Regions from separate parts of the Pedococcus sp. P5_B7 genome, predicted to be linked through region 3. Evidence: predicted binding sites of a transcription regulator. Region 3 holds the regulator's gene; each other region holds the start of a gene.

Region 1 (6,709 bases), 220 kb from region 3:
TAGTCTCACCGCCATGGCTTTGGTGCACACGTCGCGGGACGGGCGACGAGGCAGGGAACCGCTGTCGATCCCCGGCATGCTGGCCGCCGACCACCCGTCGATCAGCTTCGAGTTCTTCCCGCCCAAGGACGACGCGGGGGAGTCGGCCCTCTGGGACGCCATCCGTCGGCTGGAGTCCGTGCGACCGGACTTCGTGTCGGTCACCTACGGCGCCGGTGGGTCGAACCAGGACCGCACCGTGCGGGTCACCGAGCGGATCGCCCGCGAGACCACGCTGACCCCGCTGGCTCACCTCACCTGCGTGGGAGCGTCGGTCGCCGCGCTGCGCCAGGTGGTCGGGCTGTATGCCGCGAGCGGCGTCCACAACATCCTCGCCCTGCGCGGCGACCCGCCGGGCGACCCCGGCGGCGAGTGGACGGCACACCCCGAGGGACTCAACCACGCGACCGACCTGGTCGAGCTCGTGCGGACCCTGGGCGACTTCACCATCGGCGTCGCAGCGTTCCCCGACGTCCACCCCGCGTCCCCGAGCTTCGAGCACGACGTCGATGTCATGGTCCGCAAGGCCGACGCCGGCGCGAGCTTCGCGATCACCCAGATGGTCTTCGACGCCAACAGCTACCTGCGGCTGCGCGACGCCGTCGCCGCACGCCGCGACCTGCCGATCACGCCCGGCCTGATGCCGGTCACCAACTTCAAGCAGGTCGCGCGGATGTCCGAGCTGATGGGCACCCCGCTGCCGGCCGCCGTCGTGCAGCGGCTGCAGGCGGTCTCCGACGACCCCGCCGCCACGCGCGAGGTGGGGGTGCAGATCGCCACCGAGCTGGCCAACCGGATGCTCTCCGAGGGGGCGCCCGGGCTGCACTTCATCACCATGAACCGCTCGACCGCGACGCTCGAGGTCTACCGCAACCTCGACCTCGGGGCGAAGGCCGCCAGCAGCGCCTGATCCCGGCGCGCAGGCCCGGCGACGGCGGAGGCCTGCGACATCTGAGTACCTGTACGGATGCCGGCGTCGGTGTCGGCGCGGGAGGGTGGACCCCGTCGCAGTCGGGGGAGTGCGGCAGCGGGACACGAACCGTGACGCAGCCATGAGGGGAGCCTGCGCCCGGCTCGTGTCCCGCCCCCGTGGGCCCGCTCCACGGTGGCCTGCACCACGGCCTGCACCACGGTGGGGCGGTGGTCCTGCGGTCAGTCGCGGGTGGTGAAGGCCCGTGCGAGCGCCGCGGCGCCCGAGAGCACGACCACGGCCAGGCCGTAGACCGTCGCGGTCCGCTCGAGACCGAGGTGGGGAGCAGCGAACCCGGCGGCGACCGCGGGCAGCCCGAAGGCCAGGTAACTGACCACGAACACGCTGGAGAAGAGCTCGCCGCGCTGCTCCGGCCCGACCGTCGGGGTGATCGAGCGCATGATCCCGAGGAACGACGTCCCGAAGCCGGACCCGGCCACCACGGCGGCGAGCAGGAAGCCCACCAGCGACTCGGCGTGCAGCGCCACGAGGGTCAGGATCGTGCCGAGCGCGAGCATGGTCGTGCCGTAGAGCGTGATCTCGCGGGGCGAGCGATGCCGGCCGAGGGCGGAGCTGAGCGCGCCGACCCCGGTCAGGATCGCCACGACCGCGCCCTGTTCGAGGTGGCTTCGTCCGCCCAGGAGCTGACCGACGATCGGCGCTCCGAGGGAGAGGTAGAGGCCGCCGGTGGCCCAGCCGGCGAAGAGGGCGGGGGCGCTGCGCCGGAAGGCGGGTCGTGCCGCCACGGGTATGCCGACCTGTGGCCGCAGCGAGCGCCGCCAGCCCTCGTGGCGGGGGGAGGTCTCGGGCAGTGCCAGCACCGTCACGGCGAGGACCACGTAGAGGACGGTGAGGGTCGCGAACACGATCGGCAGGGCGTGCGTCGTGGCGTCCAGGGCGATCCCGGCGAGCAGGGCGCCCGCGGCCAGGCCAAACAGCGGGGTGACGCTGTTGAGGGTGGCGGCGAGGCCGGGGCGGTTCCGGGGCTCGAGGTCGACGACGGCGGCGGACATGGTCGACATCAGCAGGCCCGCGGCCACGCCCTGCACGGCGCGCGAGACCATCAGGGTCGCCACGCCATCGGCGTGCCAGAACCCGACCATGCTCACGGCGAGGACGACGAAGCCGGTCGCCAGCACGGGACGGCGGCCGATGTGGTCCGACAGCGACCCCGTCACGAGGAGGGTCGCGAGGAGGGTGAGGGCGTAGACCCCGAAGATGGTGGTCATCGTGCCCGGCGAGAAGCCGATCTCGGCCTGCAGGACGGGGTAGAACGGCGACGGGGCGCTCGCGCCGACCATCATGGCGACGACGGTCGTGAGGGCGAGCGCGAAGGCGGGGCGGCGGGGGAGCCGCAGCCGGCCCTGCCCGTCTGAGGGCGCCGGCCTGGCGGTCGTGCTGGTCGTCGTGCGGGGGGTCGTGCTGGGGGTCGTGCTGGTGGTGCCGGTCGGGATGCTGCTGGTCGCACTCATGACGGGCCTCTCGGACGAAACAACGGTTCGATATTTGTCGAACTGTCATTCCGGACGGGGCATTCCCGATTCCGCCAAATTGGTTCGAGTATTATCGAACCATGCCCGCCAACCAGGTGCTCCCGCACCCTGACCTCGCCGACCTCACGCTCACCGACGTGCTCTTCGCCCTGAGCGACCCCGCCCGGCTGCAGATCGTCCGTGACCTCGCGGACGGCCCGCTCGAGATGGCCCAGTGCGGCGCCACCAACCCGGCCCTGCCCAAGTCGACCAAGTCGCACCTGATGAAGGTGCTGCGCGAAGCGGGGGTGATCCGCAACGAGCCGCGGGGTCGCGAGCGGCTGGTGTCGCTTCGTCGCGAGGAGCTCGACGCGACCTTCCCCGGACTGCTCGACAGCGTCCTCGGCGCCACCCGCTGACCCGGCCACGCGGCATACCCGCGTCGGGGGGCGCGCTCAGTTCCGGGGTGCGGGGCGCAGCTCGCTGACCAGCGGCACGACGTCGGCGATCGAGTCGACGATGCGCGTGGGCTGGTAGGGGAAGCGGCCCACCTGCTCGGGACGGGTGGAGCCGGTGAGGACCAGGACGGTGCGCAGCCCCGCCTCGAGGCCGCTGATGACGTCGGTGTCCATCCGGTCGCCGATCATCACCGTCGACTCGGAGTGGGCGTCGATGCGGTTGAGCGCGCTGCGCATCATCAGGGGGTTCGGCTTGCCGACGAAGTAGGGCTGGTGGCCGGTCGCCGTGCTGATCAGGGCCGCGACGGAGCCGGTGGCGGGCAGCATGCCGTGCGGGCTGGGACCGCTGACGTCGGGGTTCGTGGCGATGAAGCGGGCCCCCGCCTCGATGAGCCGGATCGCCTTGGTGATCGCCTCGAACGAGTACGTGCGGGTCTCGCCCAGGACCACGTAGTCCGGGTCGCGCTCGGTCATCGTGTAGCCGACCTCGTGCAGTGCGGTCGTCAGGCCGGCCTCGCCGACCACGAACGCGGTCCCGCCGGGTCGCTGGTCGGCGAGGAACTGCGCGGTCGCGAGGGCCGAGGTCCAGATCGACTGCTCGGGCACGTCGATGCCGCTGGCGAGCAGGCGGGCCCGCAGGTCACGTGGGGTGAAGATCGAGTTGTTCGTCAGGACGAGGAAGCGTGTCCCGGACTCCTGCAGGGCGGCGATGAACTCGGGTGCCCCGGGGATGACGCTCTCCTCGTGGACGAGCACGCCGTCCATGTCGGTGAGCCAGCACTCGACGGGCTTGGGGGTGGTCATGGGCCCATTGTGCCGACTTGTGCTGCGCGCTTTGGTGGAGCACCAGCAGCCGGACCGGGAGCACGCTGGGAGGGCCTGAAGGAGGTGCTCGTCATGTCATTGGCCACGAGCGCAGTTGCGGCGCTGCTTCCTGTCGCGGACATCGATCGCGCCAAGGGTTTCTACGACCTGCTGGACCTGCCGTTCCTGGGGACGAACGACGAGGGCAGCCTCATGTACCAGCTCAGTGGTGGCGCGATGCTGATGCTGCTTCCCCGTGAAGCGGGCACGCAGAACCCCAGCACCGCGCTGACCTGGGAGGTCGACGACGTGGTCGCCGAGGTGGCCGACCTCGAAGGGCGGGGCGTGGTCTTCGAGGACTACGACCTGCCCGACCTCAAGACCGTCGACCACATCGCCGAGATGGGTGGCGAGAAGGCGGCGTGGTTCAAGGACCCCGACGGCAACGTCCTGTGCGTCCACCAGGTGGCGAGCGGCTAGCCAGCAGCCCTCGTATGCCGTGCCCCGCCCTCAGGGGCACGCCCGACTCCGTGCGTGCGGGGTCAGGGTGCGGGTCGCTCAGGCGACCTCGATGGCGTGTCCGCCGGTGACCCGCAGGAGCTCCTCGTAGGTCGTGCGGAAGACCGTGTGGCTGTGCCCGGCGGCGGCCCACACGTGCCGGTAGCGGCTGAGCGAGACGTCGACGAGGGTGCGCACCGGGGTGGCGTGGCCGACCGGTGCGACCCCGCCGATGGTGAAACCGGTCGCCGCCAGGACGAAGTCGGCGTRGGCGCGGTCGAGGTGGTCGATGTCGTCGACGAGCTCGGCGACCTTGACCAGGTCGACCTTGTGCGCGCCCGAGGTGAGGATGAGCACCGGGCTGATGCTCTGGTCGGGGGCGTGGGCACGGAAGATGAGTGAGTTGGCGATCTCGGCCGGGGTGATGCCGAGGGCGGCGGCTGCGGCGGCTGCGGTCCGGGCGGCGTCGGGCAGGCTGACCACCTGCGGGACGACGTGGTGCACCGCAAGCGTGTCGAGGACCCGGCGCACGGCGGGGTGCCCGGTCAGGTCGGGGGTCGAGGCAGCCGGGTCGGTGGCTGGTGCGGCCGGGTCGGCGGTGGATGCGGCCGGGTCGGCGGTGGATGCGGCCGGGTCGGTGGCGGCCGGCATCGGGTCGGTGGCGGAGGCCACCAGGTCGGGGGCCGACGGCGGTCCGTCGGGCGCTGTCATGTCCCCAAACTAGGGGCGTGGGGGAGTCGCTGTCACCACTGGTTCCGCAGGGGTTGACGGGCTGTCCGTGGCGGGGTGTACGGTTCTTCTTATCGAACACTTGTTCGAACTCGTGGTCCCACGACCGGTCCACCGGTCACGGCCCGCTGGTGACGGCTCCACCGTGACCGGCGGTCCCGCGGAGCACTGCGGCTCTGGCCCTGTGATCAGGCGCCTCGACCCCGCCCGTCACAGGGCCAGAGCAGCACCCGAGTGCGCCGTCGCGCCTGCCCTCGACGGTGCTGCGTCATGCCCGGTTTCACGCTGCCCATCTCATCGCCCTCTCATCCCACCTCTCATCCCACCTCTCATCCGCACCAGACCGTGAAGGAGCATCCCGTGGTTCGCCGCTACGAAGAGACCATCGAGGTCCGCGAGGGGGTTCGCGACGATCTCACCTCCGGCACCCTGGGGGCTGCCGGAGGTGTCGAGGGTGCGGGAGCAGGACGCGAGCCCGAGGCGTTCGTCTGGCGCGGCCGGCTCTACGTCGTGCGGGCCGTGCTCGACCGCTGGCAGGAACGCCGCCCGTGGTGGCGCGACGCCCGGGAGCGTGATGGTGGCAGTGACGTGCTCACCGATGCCCGCGAGCGACAGGTCTGGCGGGTCGAGGCGAGTGCCGGCCGCCTCTGCGGGGTGGGGGTCTACGACCTGGGTGCCGACCACGGCAGCCAGTGGCGGCTGCTGAGGGTCGCGGACTGATGGGAAACCCACTGATGACCACCGAGGCCTCCACCGGGGCTTCCACCGGGGCTTCCACCGGGGCTTCCACCGGGGCTTCCACCGGGGCCGCTGCCACCCTCGACCTGCTCGACCGGGCCCGGCACTCACTGCTCGAGGCCTGCCAGAGCCAGGAGGTCACCCGGCGTTACGACCAGGCCCAGCTCGGGGCGCTGCGCGCCGCCGCCGCCGTGGTCGCCACCCGCACCTCCAGTCGTCCACCCACGGGTCAGTCGGGTCCGCGCAGCCTGTGGGAGCTGCTGCCCACGGTCGCCCCGGAGCTCTCCGAGTGGGCGGGGTTCTTCGAGGTGGTCGGAGCTCGTCGCCACCACGGTCACAGTGCACGGGAGGCCGATGACGTGCTGCGGCAGTCCGAGCTCTTCCTCGACCTCGTCTGCCACACCCTCGGTCTGCCGGTGACCGTGTCGCCCCACGACCACCTGCTGGTGCCCACCGCCCTGGCCACGACGACGCCTGACCCCACCACCACCCGAGCTGCCACCACCGGTGCGAGGGCGGCGCCATGAGCACCGAGTTCGCCCACCTGCACGTCGCGTCGGGGTTCTCGATGCGTTACGGCACAGCACCCCCCGAAGCCCTGGTCGAGCGCGCCGCCCAGCACCGCCAGCCGATCCTCGCCCTCACCGACCGTGACGGTCTCTACGGCGCGGTCCGGTTCGTCCAGGCGGCCACCGCGGCCGGGATCGCCCCGGTCCTCGGCGTCGACCTCGCGGTGGGTCCGGACGCGGCCCACCCCGGCGCAGCGGGGGCGCGACCCGCTCCCACCCCCACCCGGACGCCGGTCCGCGGTGGTGCCGAGCGCGACGCGCGCCACCCACGGGTCACCGTCCTCGCGCGGGGGCGCACAGCCGGGGTGCCCGCCGGGGTGGGGTGGGCGGCGTTGTGCCGGCTGGTCACCCAGACCCACCTGCGGGGGGAGCGCGGGGTGCCGGTGAGCTCCGTCGCGGTGCTCGCCGGCGCGTGCGGGGGACCGGCGGGAG
Region 2 (6,709 bases), on a different contig from region 3:
CAGCGAGACGAGCAGGAGTCCGAGGCTGGTCCAGGTCTCGCGGTTCGTGGGCGGGTCGGCGTGCACGTCGTCGAGGGGCTCACCGTCGTGGGCGACCGGCAGGAAGAAGTCGCGGTGCCGCCGGGTCTGGGTCGACACGAACATGCCGTAGAGCGCCAGCGAGATCACCGCCGCGAACACCAGCTGCGAGCTGGAGAACTCCGGACCGGGCGCGCTGGTCGTGAAGGTCGGCACCACCATCGTCATCACCGCCAGCGTCGTGACCGTGGCGAGCGCAGCTCCGGTGCCCTCCGCGTTGAACGAGATCAGCCGGTACTTCACCGCCCCGACGAAGAGCGACAGCCCGACGATCCCGTTGCAGGTGATCATCACGGCGGCGAAGACGGTGTCGCGGGCCAGCGACGCGGTGTCCTTGCCACCGCTGATCATCAGCGTGACGATCAGCGCCACCTCGATGATCGTCACGGCGACGGCCAGCACCAGCGAGCCGAACGGTTCCCCGACCCGGTGCGCGACGACCTCGGCGTGGTGCACCGCAGCCAGCACGGCAGCAGCCAGCGCCGCCGCCACGACGATCACCGGAATGGTGCCCAGGTGCCGACCCCACGTCAGCACGAGCGCGACGATGGCGACCAGTGGCGCGAGGGTGGTCCAGGTGAGCAGCGTCCCGGTCAAGCTCGAGGGGTTCAGATTGGTGCTCTTGGAGGGGGTCCTGGTCGTTTTCGCGGCCATGCCCCATTCTCGCAGGTGAGCGTCATGCCCTCCCCATCGCTACGGTCGAGCGCATGACCTTCTCGATCGTCGGCCAGGTCGGTGACGCGTTCGGCGTCGCCGTCGCGAGCAGGTTCCCGTTCGTCGGTGCCGTCGTGCCCGAGGTGCGGCTGGGGGTCGGCGCCGTCGCGACCCAGGCCATGGCGCGGGTCGCCTACCGCTCGGTCGCCCTCGACGCCCTCTCGGGAGGCGCCGACGCGCAGGGGGCCGTCACCGCCTGCACCACGCCCGACGCCGACCGCGCACACCGACAGCTGGGCGTCGTCGGCGTCGACTCGCAGGCCACCTACACCGGCGAGTCCTGCATGGACTGGGCCGGCGGGGTCTGCGGCCGCGACTCCACCGGGGGCTACGCCATCCAGGGCAACATCCTCACCGGGTCCGACGTGGTCGCGGAGATGGAGGCGGCCTGGCTGGCCTCCGCGGGCCACTCGCTCACCGACCGGCTGATCGCCGCCCTCCTCGCCGGCGACGCAGCCGGCGGCGACTCGCGGGGCCGCCAAGGCGCTGCCCTGTATGCCGTGCAGCCCGGCGCGGGGTACGACCACTGCGGGGTCCTCGCCGACCTCCGCGTCGACGACCACGAGGACGCGCCCCAGGAGCTCGCCCGGCTGCTGCGGATGAACGACCTGATCTTCGGTGGCCCCGAGGACGTCCGCCCACTCGAGGGCGAGCTGGCCGACGAGGTGGCCGTGCGGCTCTCGTCCCTGGGCTACTCCGGCGAGGTGTCCAGCGCCCTGACGGCCTGGGCCGGCGAGGCCAACTACGAGATGCGCCTGAGCCCCGACGGCATCGACGCCAAGGTCCTGGGAGCACTCCGCGACGCCACTCCGGACGCCTAGCGGAGAAACCAGCGGAGAGTTCAGTCGCTGGTCGGGTTGGGGTCGGCGGTGGGGTCCGGGCTGGCCGCCCGGTCCGGGTTGGCCGCGGGGCCTGGGTTGGTCGACGGGTTGGCGTTGCCCTGCTTGCGGCGCTGGCGCTCGCGCTCGATCTGCTCGGCCTCCAGACGCTCACGCTCGAGCCGCTGCCGCTTCGCCTCCTGGGTCTGCGCCTCGGCCCGCTCACGCACCTTCCGCAGGAACTCCGCGTCGTCGTCCGGGTTCGTCGGCACGAACCTCCCCGGCCGCTCGTACTCCGGGTACGCCGAGCCGGTGTTCCCCTTGTACGGCAGGCTCCGCTGCGGCGTCTGCGGTCGACCAGCCACCAGCCACGCCACGGCCCCCACCAGCGAGGTGATGAGCACCACGAAGATCCAGGTCGCCTTGGGCAGGTTCCTGATGCGGGACTCGTCGGTCATGATCACGTCGAAGAGGCAGTAGATCCACAATGCGGTCCCGAGGATCCCCAACCCAAGTTCTGCTCGAATCACGCCGCGATAGTGGCACAGCAGCGACGGTTCGGAAGGCAAAATCGGTGGATCTCCACCGAAAGAGGCAGCTCTCAGCGCTTCAGGATGCGGGCTTCCCAGGGGCGGAGCGTGGCGGTCGGCGAGGTGGGGTCGCCGAGGTTGCCGAGCAGGACGGTGGCCGACTCCCAGCCGTCGAGATCGAGCGTGCCATCCAGGCCGGGGCCGGTGAGGTCGAGGTCGTCGCCCGAGAAGTTGGCGAGCACCAGCAGCTCAACGCCCTTGTACGACCGCGTGAACGCGTACAGCGTCTCGTGGTCGGGTGCGTGCAGGTGGAAGTCGCCATGCGCGATCGCCGGCTCGGTGTGCCGCAGCTCGATGACCCGGCGGTAGTGGTGGAACACCGAGTCGTCGTCGGCCACCGCGGCTGCCGCGTTGACCTCTCGGTAGTTGGGATTCGTTGCGGCCCAAGGGGTCCCGCTCGTGAACCCCGCGTTCGCGCTGTCATCCCACTGCATCGGGGAGCGGGCGTTGTCGCGACTACCGAGCCTCAGGTTGGCGAGGATCGCCTCGACGTCACCACCCGCGCCGGACGCCAGGCGGTAGTAGTTGACCGACTCGATGTCGAGGAAGTCGTCGGCCGAGGCGAAGGGCACGTTCGTCATCCCGAGCTCCTCGCCCTGGTAGACGTACGGCGTGCCACGGTGCAGGTGCAGGACCGTGCCGAGCAGCTTCGCCGACGCGACCCGGTGCTCGGGAGCATCGGACCCGAACCGCGACACCGCACGCGGCTGGTCGTGGTTGTTCCAGTAGAGCGAGTTCCAGCCGACCTCGGCGAGGGCGTCCTGCCACCGGCCGAGCGACGCCTTGAGGTCGCGCAGGTCGACCCGGCTCCGGTCCCACTTGTGCGCCCCGATGTCGAGCCCCACGTGCTCGAACTGGAACACCATGTCGACCTCGTGTCGCTCCGGGTCGGTGTAGAGGATCGCGTCCTCGACGGTCACGCCCGGCATCTCGCCGACGGTCAGCAGCTTCTCGGTGCGCCCCTCGAACACCGCCGCGTGCATCTCCCGGAGGAACTCGTGGATGCGCGGCCCGTTCAGGAAGTGCGGCGTGCCGTCACCCAGGTAGGGCGTGGCAGGCAGGGGCTCACCATCGGGCAGTGAGGTCACCTTGGAGATCATGTTGATGACGTCCATCCGGAACCCGTCGATCCCGCGGTCCAGCCACCACCGCATCATCGCGTAGACGGCCTCGCGCACCTCCGGGTTCTCCCAGTTGAGGTCGGGCTGCTTCCGGCTGAACAGGTGCAGGTAGTACTCGCCGGTCGCCTCGTCGAGCTCCCACGCGGGCCCGCTGAAGAACGACTCCCAGTTGGTCGGCTCGGCGCCCTCGTCCCCAGCGGGGTGGCCGTCGCGGGCGGTCCGCCACCAGTACCAGTCGCGCTTCGGGTTGTCCTTGCTCGACCGCGACTCCACGAACCACGGGTGCTCGTCGGAGGTGTGGTTGACCACGAGGTCCATGACGATGCGTATGCCGCGGGCGTGCGCCTGCGCGACCAGCTCGTCGACGTCGGCGAGGGTGCCGAAGGTCGGGTCGATGTCCTGGTAGTCGGCGATGTCGTAGCCGTTGTCGTCCTGCGGGCTCGTGTAGATCGGCGACAGCCAGACCACGTCGACGCCGAGCTGCTGGAGGTAGTCGAGCCGGCTGATGATGCCGGGCACGTCACCGATGCCGTCACCGTCGGAGTCCTGGAAGCTGCGCGGGTAGATCTGGTAGACGACGGCTTCGCGGAACCACTGGTCATCGGTCATGCCCGGAGTCTTCCGAGCGACGGAGTCGTCGGCAAGCGGGGCTCGCGCGGGCACGCCGGAGCGACAGCACCAGCCCCAGTGGCAGGCGCGTCGGAGATGATGGGCACGACGGTGCGCGGGGCAAACCTCACGGCACGCTAGGTCCGTCGGTGGATGGTGACTCGTTTGCGTCCGCCGGGGTCGTGGGTGATCCGGTGGCGGAATCCGGGGTGGTGGATGCGTCGGTGGTGGAACCCGCAGAGTGGGACTGCGTTGTCGAGGTTGGTCAGCCCGCCGGAGGCCCAGGGGTCTTGGTGGTGGTGCTCGGTCCAGGCGTAGGGCCGGTCGCAGTCCTGGGCGGCGCAGGTGTCGTAGGTCTTGGCGAGGGCGACCCGCTGGGCTTCGGTGAAGAACCGTTGGGTCCGGCCGAGGTCGAGCGGCTGCCAGTCACCGTCGAGCACGGCCGGGACGAGGCCGGCGCCACAGGCGAGTCGGCGCGCTTCGGAGGCGGAGATGTCGTGGCCGGTGTCGAGGTGGGCCGCGCCGAGTGACGTCTTGAGGGTGTCGTGGTCGAGGGTGACCAGGACGGTCGCGGCGACCTTGCCGGAGAGGTGGTCGGTGGGCAGGTGCTCGAGCAGCTCCACGAAGGCCCGACCGTACTTCTGGGACCAGTCGAGGTCCTCGGCCCGGAACGCGTCCCAGGTCGCCTCGGCCACCTGGTCGGCGGTCAGCGACCCACCCTGCGACCCGCCCTGGGCTGCGGCCCGTTCGCGGGCGTCGCGGGCCGCCTGCTGGGCGAACCGGCGCGGAGAGGCGATCTGCTGGATGACCTTGGTCAGGATCTGCCCGGCCAGGGTGGGCACCGTGAAGTGTCCGGTGGTGGTGCCGTCGTGGTTGTCGTGCAGGGTCAGCCTGGTCGCGGCCAGGGCACGCTCCTCCTCGCTGCGCAGCACCGCGTCCTCGTGCGCGTCGACCTCGGCCTGCGACCGCCGCGCGGACTCCAGGGCCCGGCGCGCCTTGCGGCGCAACGCCGCCGGGTCGACCCGCTTGCCGACCGCCACCAGCGACTGCTCGATGGCGGCCCGCTGCGTGTCGTCCAGCCCGGCCGGCAGCTGCTGCGCGGTGGTGGCGATCACCAGCGCGTGCTCGGTGCTCAGGTCGCCCACGCTCAGCGCCTGCCGGGTGGCCGGGAGACCGCCGTCGAGCGCGGTCGCCAGGCGTACCTCCCGGGCCGTGGAGGCCCCGTCGCGACGGGACCGAGCGGCGAGCCAGACGGCGGTGCCCGTCATGCCGGCGTCGGAGGCGACGTCGGACTTGTCCACCACCGCCGCCAGCGACAGCTTCAGCGCCGCCATCCTGGCCATCGCCCGGTCCAGCTCGACGACGAGGCTCGACGCGGCATACCCGGAAAGCTCGTCGACAGGCCCGACGCGGTCGAGCACCTCGTGCACCTGACGCACCCCCTCGGCGGCCGTCAGAGGCGGCGCCGGATGGATGGGTGCGATGGCCATGGTCCATGTTATTCGAACACCTGTTCGAAGATCAACCCATGAAGATGGTCAATTCTGGGAACTCGTTGACCCGTACCCGTCCATGCTGGACGATCAACCCAACAGCGAGGGGGAGTCGTGAACGAGTGGATCTTCGGGAGCCTGCTCATCGGGGTGTTCGTCATCGGAGCGGTGGCGATCGTGACCCTGATCGTCGTCGGCATCGTGCGCCGCGTCGGTGACAAGCGCACCCCCGAGGAGCGACGCGCCGACGAGTACGGCGACATGGCGCCCGGCACGTTCAAGATCACGCCCGGCATCGGTGGCGACGTCGACGGTGGCACCGGCGCGGTGTGAGCCCCGCGCTCTCAGGTTGAGGGTGGTGCGGCCGCCTCGATGAGGCGGGTGAGTCCGTCGCGCATGGCTTCGAGCTCGGCCAGGTCCATGCCGAGGCGGTCGATGATCGCAGGGGGGATGCGTTCGGCACGCTTGCGCGCGGCGGCTCCCTTGCGGGTCAGGGAGACGGCCAGGGCGCGATCGTCGAGCGGGTCGCGCCCACGGGTGACCATGCCGCCGGCTTCCAGCCGCTTGAGCAGAGGCGAGAGGGTGGCGGGCTCCAGGCTGAGTCGCGAAGCCAGCTCGCTGACCCGCAGGGGCGAGTCCTCCCAGAGGGCGAGCATGACGAGGTACTGCGGGTGGGTCAGCCCCATCGGCTCGAGCAGCGGCCGGTAGAGCGCGATCACGTTGCGCGACGCGACCGCCAGTGCGAAGCAGACCTGGCGATCGAGCTGGAGAAGGTCGGCCGCTTCAGCGGGCGGCGGGCGGCGAGCACCCTTCGTCGATGCAGTCACGATTTCGAGTCTAGCCCGACCGGGGCTATCGTTAGTGCAGAGATAGTTAGGCCACTAAGCAATATGGATGCAGATCGAGGAGAGCAGATGAGCAAGGCCGATCACGAAGGACTGTCGTGGGGATACCGCCTCGGCTACCGGATCAAGTGGCTCGGGATGCACCTGTACGGCCCCGCGCAGCTCGGTGAAGCCGAGGACCCGCACCGTCGGCTCGAGCGCCAGCGAGCAGCCCGGGTGGCTGCGGCCAGGCTGGCTCGCGAGACAGGTCAGTAGCAGCCGTTGACCGTGGCGGCGAGCATGTCGATGTTCTGCCGCATGACCGTGGTCGAGGTCGGTTTTCCGTTGATGATGAACGCGAACGCCTTGATGCGTCCGTCCTTGCCGATCGTCCAGCCGGCCAGCGCCACGGCGTCGCTCAGCGTGCCGGTCTTCGCGTAGACCTTGCCGACGGCGCACTTC
Region 3 (6,709 bases):
CCTTCTCCGGGTATGCCGGGAAGCCGATCTGGGGCTACCCGGTCAGCTCCTCGGGCAACAACTGCGTCAACTACGTCGCCTACCGACTGGCGCGCAACGGCGTCGCCCAGCAGAGCGCGATGGGCAACGGCGGCAGCTGGGCGGTCAACGCCACCAAGCGCGGTTTCAAGGTCGACAAGACGGCCACCGTCGGCTCGGTGGCGCAGTGGGGCTACGGCAGCGCCTACGCCCCCAGCTACGGCCACGTCGGCTACGTGGAGGAGGTGACGGCGGCCTACATCGTCATCTCCGACTCGTCCTACGGCGGCGGCTACTCGTCTCGCTGGCGGGTGCCCCGTGGTGACCGCAACTGGCCCACCACCTTCATCCACTTCAAGGACAAGGCCTACCAGCCCCCGCCGTCGGGCAGCTTCATCAAGGTCCGTGAGACCTCTCAGGCCTTCCGCCTCGTGGGCAAGTCCCCGGTCTACGTCTCCACCTGGGCCGCCTTCGGCGGGATCCAGCCGACCCACCTGGTCTCCAGCACCTCGCTGGCCACGCTGCCGATGCGACCGGCCGAGGGCACCTTCATCAAGGGCGCCCAGCGCAGGGAGGCCTACCGCATCGTGGGCGGCGCTCCGGTCATCGTCACCTCGTGGACCGTCTTCGGTGGCACCAAGCCGACGGTCGTGGTCGACCAGAACGCGATCGACCGGGCCGGCTCGGGCGGGGTCTGGAACCACCTCAACGCCGTGCCCGCCGACGGGACGTTCATCAAGACCGCACAGCGGCTGGAGGCCTACCGGATCAGCGGTGGCGCACCGATCGCGATCAGCTCCTGGGCCAACGTCGGCGGGTACAAGACCCCCCTCTACGTCGACCAGCTCGCGGTGGACCAGGCCGGCTCGGGCCTGAAGTTCAACCACCTGCGGTTCCACCCCAAGGACGGCACCGTCATCACGGCGCTCCCGGGGACCGCGTCCTACACGGTCACGGCGGGGGTGCCGATCCGCACCACCACGACCACCTCGGCCGTGGGCGTCGACCAGGTCGCCATCGCGAAGGCAGGCGACACGTCAGCCATCCGCTGGACCCACTTGGCCAAGGCCAGCTGACCTGGTCGGACCTACCGACCGGTCAGTGGGCCGCGGGCCGTGGGACCTCGACCGACGCGCGCTCAGCCGACCCGCGGGATGAGCAGCGTCTGACCTGCGTGGATGTCGCTGCCGGTCAGGTCGTTCGCGATCTGGAGCTGGGCCACGGCCTCGGCCATCGGCAGGTGCGGAAGCTGCTGCGTGGCGATCTCGGAGAGGGTCTGGCCGGTGCCCACGGTGGTCGAGTGGTCGATGACGGTGGCGGAGGCTCCGCCGGAGAAGAGCGCGACCGCCAGGGCGACCGCCGCCACGACGACGGTGAGGGTCAGCGCCAGCCGACCCGCGCGGGTGATCCGCAGCGGCGTGGCCGGCACCTGGGGGACCGCTGCCCCGGTGGGCACCGAGACCAGCTGGGGGCGAGCCGGGCGAACGGGGACCCGCACCGGTGCGGGGGCGACGTCCCAAGCGACTGCTGCACTCATCTGGTCCTCCATGGGGGCGGTGAGCTGGGGGCTCATGGTTGCGTTCATCGAACGGGTGTGCGAAGAACTGCCTGGGTGATTTCTAGCACGCATGTTCGAACGGATCAAGACACGCGTCGAACACATGTTTGGCACAGACGTTCGAAGGCCATACGCTGTGTTCATGCCCCAAGCACATCAGAGGCCACTGACAGCCCACCTGTCACAGCCGCTGAGTAGCCCGGCACACGGCATCTGACCTGCACCTTTATCGGCTCAAGTGAGGAAGCGGCATGAGCGACGACAACGTCAAGGAACTGCCCGACCGCGATCGCGGCGACGGTCTGACCGTCCGGCAGCGACGGGTGCTCGAGGTGATCCGCAACTCGGTCGACCGGCGTGGCTACCCGCCGAGCCTGCGCGAGATCGGCGAGGCCGTGGGGCTCACCTCCCCCAGCTCGGTGGCCCACCAGTTGTCGACCCTCGAGCGCAAGGGCTTCCTGCGTCGCGACCCCAACCGACCGCGCGCCATCGAGGTCGTCTCACCCGACTCGCCCGCCGACATGCGGGGCTACCGCGGCGGCGCCAGCGTCGAGGACGAGACCGCCACCTACGACGAGACCGGGATCAACGACCGCCGCCCTGAGGCGTCCTACGTGCCGGTGCTCGGTCGCATCGCGGCCGGTGTGCCGATCCTGGCCGAGGAGACCGTCGAGGACGTCTTCCCGCTCCCCCGCCAGATCGTGGGCGAGGGCCAGCTCTTCCTCCTGCAGGTCGTCGGTGACTCGATGATCGAGGCCGCGATCTGCGACGGCGACTGGGTCGTCGTCCGGCAGCAGCCCAGCGCCGACAACGGCGACATCGTGGCCGCGATGCTCGACAACGAGGCGACGGTCAAGACCTTCAAGCGCAAGGACGGCAAGGTGTGGCTGATGCCGCACAACGCCGCCTTCGACCCCATCGACGGAGACCACGCCACCATCCTCGGCAAGGTCACGGCGGTGCTGCGCCGCATCTGACCTCGACCCTCAGGTGCCGGCTGCACCGTGTGCCGCGGTACGCCCCGTGCGTGCCGCGGCACACGCGTGTCGGGGCCCCGCCGGCAGGGATAAGGCTCAGTCACCCAGGGCGTCGAGCAGGTGGGTGACCTTGGTGGCGAACCGTTCGCCACCGTCGCCGTCGGCCCACAGCTCCCAGAGCTCGTTGTCGTCGGACTTCAGGGCGCGGTGCAGGGCCTTCGTCGCGAGCTCCTCGAGCCGCTCGTCGACCTCGATGGGGTCCTCGTCGATCCAGCGCGGCACGTTCCGCTCCCCGATCACCGCCTCGAAGTCGTCACAGGCGGCCACCACCGCGGCGGCCGCCACGGCCTCGGACATGGTGGGGGCCTCGATGTAGCCGGACGCACGGACCACCCGGGCGAGGGCGGTCTCCACCTTCCGGCGGCGCACGTCCTGCTCCGACTCCTCGAGCTCGTCGAGGAAGTCCAGTGCGTCGTCGTTCTCGAACGGCCCAGCTCCGATGGCGCCCATCTCCGAACCTCCACAGCCTGCGACAGGGGTGCAATTCCGAGAGTGCCGCGCAAGGGCGCGACACGCCAGCCCTAATCCGTGGGGCTCATCCGTTGGTACCACGCAGTGTCGACGTAACGACCGAACTTGTGCCCCACCTCCCGCAGGACCCCCACCCGTTCGAAACCGGCCGCCAGGTGCAGCGCCACGCTCGCGTCGTTCGGGAGGGCCACCACGGCCACCTGGGTGTGCACGCCGGGCGCGGCGTCGAGCCGCGCCAGCAGCGCGGCATACAGGGTGCGGCCGAGGCCGCGACCCCGCGCGGTCTCGGCGAGGTAGACCGAGACCTCCTTGGTGCCCGCGTAGGCGGGCCGGGGGCGGAACGGTCCGGAGAAGGCGTACCCGAGGAGCTCGTCGGCGGCCGTGCAGGCGACCAGGACGACGTTGCCCTCGTCGACGGCGGCGAGCTTCTCCCCGAGGTATGCCGCGCCGCGCGGCTCGGTGTCGAAGGTCGCCAGCGAGGTGCGCACCTGCTCGTCGTAGACGGCGGCCATGGCCGGCAGGTCGGCCGGGGTCGCGTCGCGGACGACGATCGCCGGGTCCTCGGCAGGGACGAAGCTGCTCATATCGGCGATGCTAGGGGGATGAGCGACGGGCACCAGCACTCCGACAGGCACGGCTCGACCGACGGACCGGCCCTGCCCGACCCCGACCGGGGCACCCCCACGACCCGTCAGGCGCTGTGGGACGAGCGGTATGCCGCGCACGAGCACGTCTGGAGCGCGACCCCCAACGCCGAGGTGGAGCGGATCGTCGGCGGGTGGCCCCCGGGTCGGGCGCTCGACCTCGGGGCCGGCGAAGGTCGTCACTCCGTGTGGCTCGCGTCGCTGGGCTGGCGGGTGACGGCCGTCGACTTCTCGTCGGTCGGGCTGGCCAAGGGGGAGAAGGAGTCGACGCGTCTCGGCCACCGCATCGACTGGGTCGTCGCGGACGCCCGGTCGTGGCACCCCGCGCCCCAGGTGCTCTACGACCTCGTGCTGGTCTCCTACCTGCACCTCCCGTCGGACGTCGTGTCCCGCACCCGCAGCTGGCTGGCTCCCGGTGGTGCGCTGGTGGTGGTCGGGCACGGCCTGCGCAACCTCACCGAGGGCGTCGGTGGGCCGTCCGACCCCGCCCTGCTGCACTCCCCCGAGCAGCTGCGCGAGGCCGCGGGCGACCTGGTGGTCGAGCGCTGCGAGGAGTACGTGCGGCCGACCGAGCAGGGCGACGCGATCGACGTGGTGCTGGTCGCCCGACGGCCGGCCTGACCGCCGACTGCCGGTCACCTGCCGGGGGTCACGCCGGGCGGGTCTACGCCAGGTGCGGGAGGGCTGCCGCGGGACACGGTCATACCGTGGACCGCAGAGTGGCTCGTCGCTGAGGAGGGATCCGTGCGCCCGCGATCGTCGTCCTCAACAGCTGCAGTGCTGGCAGTCCTCGCGCTCTGCTCCTGCAGCGGTGGGGCTACTCCGACAGGGTCAAGCGTCGACCGCTCGCGGGTGGCAGCAACCACCTCGGCGACCGGCGCGCCGTCCGGCGTGGACGCGGACCACCCCGAGGGGGTGATCGCCCTGGGCCACTCGGGAATGACCGGCTTCCAGTCCGATCCCGCAAACCCCGGTGAGAACGTCGTCGACAACTCGTGGGCCACGGGCACCAACCCCGAGGTCAACAGCGTCTACGAGAGGTTGGTTGCGGTCCGTCCCAAGACGCAGGGCTTGGTGGCCAACGTGTCGCGCAACGGGGAGAAGGCCGATGGGCTGGAGTTCCAGGTGCCCGCCGCGTTGGCCATCGTCCCGACACCTTCGCTGGCGCTGGTCATGATCATGGACAACGACATCCGTTGCGACGGAACCGATCCCGCACACCTCCCGGAGTTCCGAGCGCAGGTGAGGTCTGCCGTGCAGTCCATCGTCAAGGCGTCCCCCAAGGTGACGGTCGTGCTGGCGACCGGAGCCGGTCGCCCGGCCGACTACGCCAGGGCGATCGCCACCCTCCCCACCACGCCGGTGGACCTCGTGGGGCAGGAACCGTGCGCGATGTTCTCGGCCAACAAGAAGGTCAACACGGCCGAGGTGAGACGGCTGACGTCACTCATGGAGGCGTACGAGGCGGAGCTCGACCGGGCGTGTGCAGGAATTCCCCAGTGCCACACCGACGGTGGCGCGCTGGCCCGCCACCCCGGCGATCGGCTGGAGGAGCTGGGCAACGACCTCGGTCACCCCTCCGTGCTCGGGCACCAACAGTGGGCGGCGGCGATCTGGCCGGCGGTGGCCAAGGCGATGGGCCCGGGCTGAGCCGGGCGCTAGGCAGCCAGGCGGTCGAGCAGAGCGGCCAGCGTCGGGCCCAGTGGGGCATCCACCTGCACCGAGGCCTGCTCGTCACCCCGGGTGGGACCGCGGGTGATGATGGCGACGGGGATGTCGAGCGCCGCGGCTCGGCGCACGAAGCGGTAGCCGCTCATCACCTTGAGACTGGACCCCAGGACGACGAGCGCACTCGCCTCCTCGGTGAGCCGGAAACACTTCTCCACCAACGGTTTCGGCACCGACTCCCCGAAGAAGACGACATCGGGCTTGAGGGTGTCGTGAGCGCAGACGAGGCACAGCGGGGTGCGGAAGGCCTCGACGTCGAGCTCGTTGAGGACGATGTCACCGTCCGGCCTGATCTCGTCGCTCGTCACCGTGTAGGTCGGGTTGGCTTCGCGCATCCGCTCGTCGAGGTCCCACCGGGAGGACCGGTCGCCGCAGGTGAGGCAGACGACCCGGGCGAGTGACCCGTGCAGCTCCTCGACGTCAGTGGCGCCGGCCTGCTGGTGGAGGCCGTCGACGTTCTGCGTGATGACGGGTCCGACCAGCCCGCCGCGCTGGAGGCGGGCCACGGCCTCGTGGCCGGAGTTCGGCTGGGCCAGGTTGAACCGCTGCCAGCCGACGTAGCTGCGGGCCCAGTAGCGCTGTCGCGCCTGCGACGACCCGAGGAACTCGGCGTACTGCATGGGCGTGACCCGGCGGGTGCCGTCCGGGCCCCGGTAGTCGGGGATCCCGGAGTCGGTCGAGATGCCCGCACCAGTGAGGACGAGCACGTTGCGGCGCTCGAGCAGCGCCGCGACGGCGTCCAGCTGGGTGGTCGCGGCAGCAGTCGTGGTCACGGAGGCCGGGCTCGTCACGTGGTTAGCGTACGTCGGCGGGTCCAGCGCGTCAGGACCGACCGAGCAGCCGGCGCTTGGCGGAGTCGACGAGGGCCGCGGCGGCGACCGCGGCGTCGGCGACGTCGTCGTGCGGTGGGACCGCCGGGGCGTCCCGGGTGACCAGCTCGGGGCAGTGCGCGCTGACCTGGGCGTCGGCGATGAGGTAGCCGTGGCGCTCCAGCACGTGTTGCTCCCCGGTGCTGAACACGTCGAGGTCGGTGCGGACCGCGTTGACCAGCTCGGTGGTCTCGCGGGGGTAGGAGCCCTCGACGACGGTGTCGAGCGCCCACGACGTGCCGTGCAGCGCACCGCGGGCATAGCCGGCGTGGAGCCAGCGGCTGCGGACCGACTGACCGCCGTTGGTGGCGATCCCGAGGATGCGCAGCGTGCGGCCGACGACCGTGCGTTCGGTGCGGGCTCGGAACACCCCACCCCCGTCGC

Evidence for each region. The regulator LexA, encoded in region 3, represses DNA repair genes until DNA is damaged. The targets are predictions, from matches to a motif close to TCGAACANNTGTTCGA.
Region 1: a site for LexA is predicted at 5,045-5,060, ahead of ACXJKD_RS03160 (YbaK/EbsC family protein). Genes of this name have one in related genera too.
Region 2: a site for LexA is predicted at 5,433-5,448, ahead of ACXJKD_RS11350 (DUF222 domain-containing protein). Genes of this name have one in related genera too.

Annotation. Positions count from the first base shown of each region.
Region 1 covers NZ_JBFULM010000002.1:73,055-79,763, reverse strand. Annotated here, with positions in the region: gene metF (methylenetetrahydrofolate reductase [NAD(P)H]) at 14-949, shown strand; gene ACXJKD_RS03180 (MFS transporter) at 1,192-2,481, opposite strand; gene ACXJKD_RS03175 (ArsR/SmtB family transcription factor) at 2,583-2,900, shown strand; gene ACXJKD_RS03170 (HAD-IIA family hydrolase) at 2,937-3,743, opposite strand; gene ACXJKD_RS03165 (VOC family protein) at 3,837-4,223, shown strand; gene ACXJKD_RS03160 (YbaK/EbsC family protein) at 4,302-4,952, opposite strand; gene ACXJKD_RS03155 (DUF6504 family protein) at 5,331-5,690, shown strand; gene ACXJKD_RS03150 (SAV_6107 family HEPN domain-containing protein) at 5,690-6,235, shown strand; gene ACXJKD_RS03145 (DNA polymerase III subunit alpha) at 6,232-6,709, shown strand, end outside.
Region 2 covers NZ_JBFULM010000004.1:160,155-166,863, reverse strand. Annotated here, with positions in the region: gene ACXJKD_RS11370 (calcium:proton antiporter) at 1-732, opposite strand, end outside; gene ACXJKD_RS11365 (DUF1028 domain-containing protein) at 786-1,613, shown strand; gene ACXJKD_RS11360 (PLDc N-terminal domain-containing protein) at 1,634-2,140, opposite strand; gene ACXJKD_RS11355 (glycoside hydrolase family 13 protein) at 2,212-3,930, opposite strand; gene ACXJKD_RS11350 (DUF222 domain-containing protein) at 4,068-5,420, opposite strand; gene ACXJKD_RS11345 (hypothetical protein) at 5,538-5,756, shown strand; gene ACXJKD_RS11340 (MarR family winged helix-turn-helix transcriptional regulator) at 5,768-6,250, opposite strand; gene ACXJKD_RS11335 (hypothetical protein) at 6,338-6,523, shown strand; gene dacB (D-alanyl-D-alanine carboxypeptidase/D-alanyl-D-alanine endopeptidase) at 6,517-6,709, opposite strand, start outside.
Region 3 covers NZ_JBFULM010000002.1:292,808-299,516, forward strand. Annotated here, with positions in the region: gene ACXJKD_RS04195 (CHAP domain-containing protein) at 1-1,094, shown strand, start outside; gene ACXJKD_RS04200 (LysM peptidoglycan-binding domain-containing protein) at 1,157-1,591, opposite strand; gene lexA (transcriptional repressor LexA) at 1,828-2,553, shown strand; gene ACXJKD_RS04210 (DUF4259 domain-containing protein) at 2,650-3,063, opposite strand; gene ACXJKD_RS04215 (N-acetyltransferase family protein) at 3,135-3,668, opposite strand; gene ACXJKD_RS04220 (class I SAM-dependent methyltransferase) at 3,687-4,349, shown strand; gene ACXJKD_RS04225 (SGNH/GDSL hydrolase family protein) at 4,581-5,378, shown strand; gene ACXJKD_RS04230 (NAD-dependent protein deacetylase) at 5,387-6,247, opposite strand; gene ACXJKD_RS04235 (patatin-like phospholipase family protein) at 6,279-6,709, opposite strand, start outside.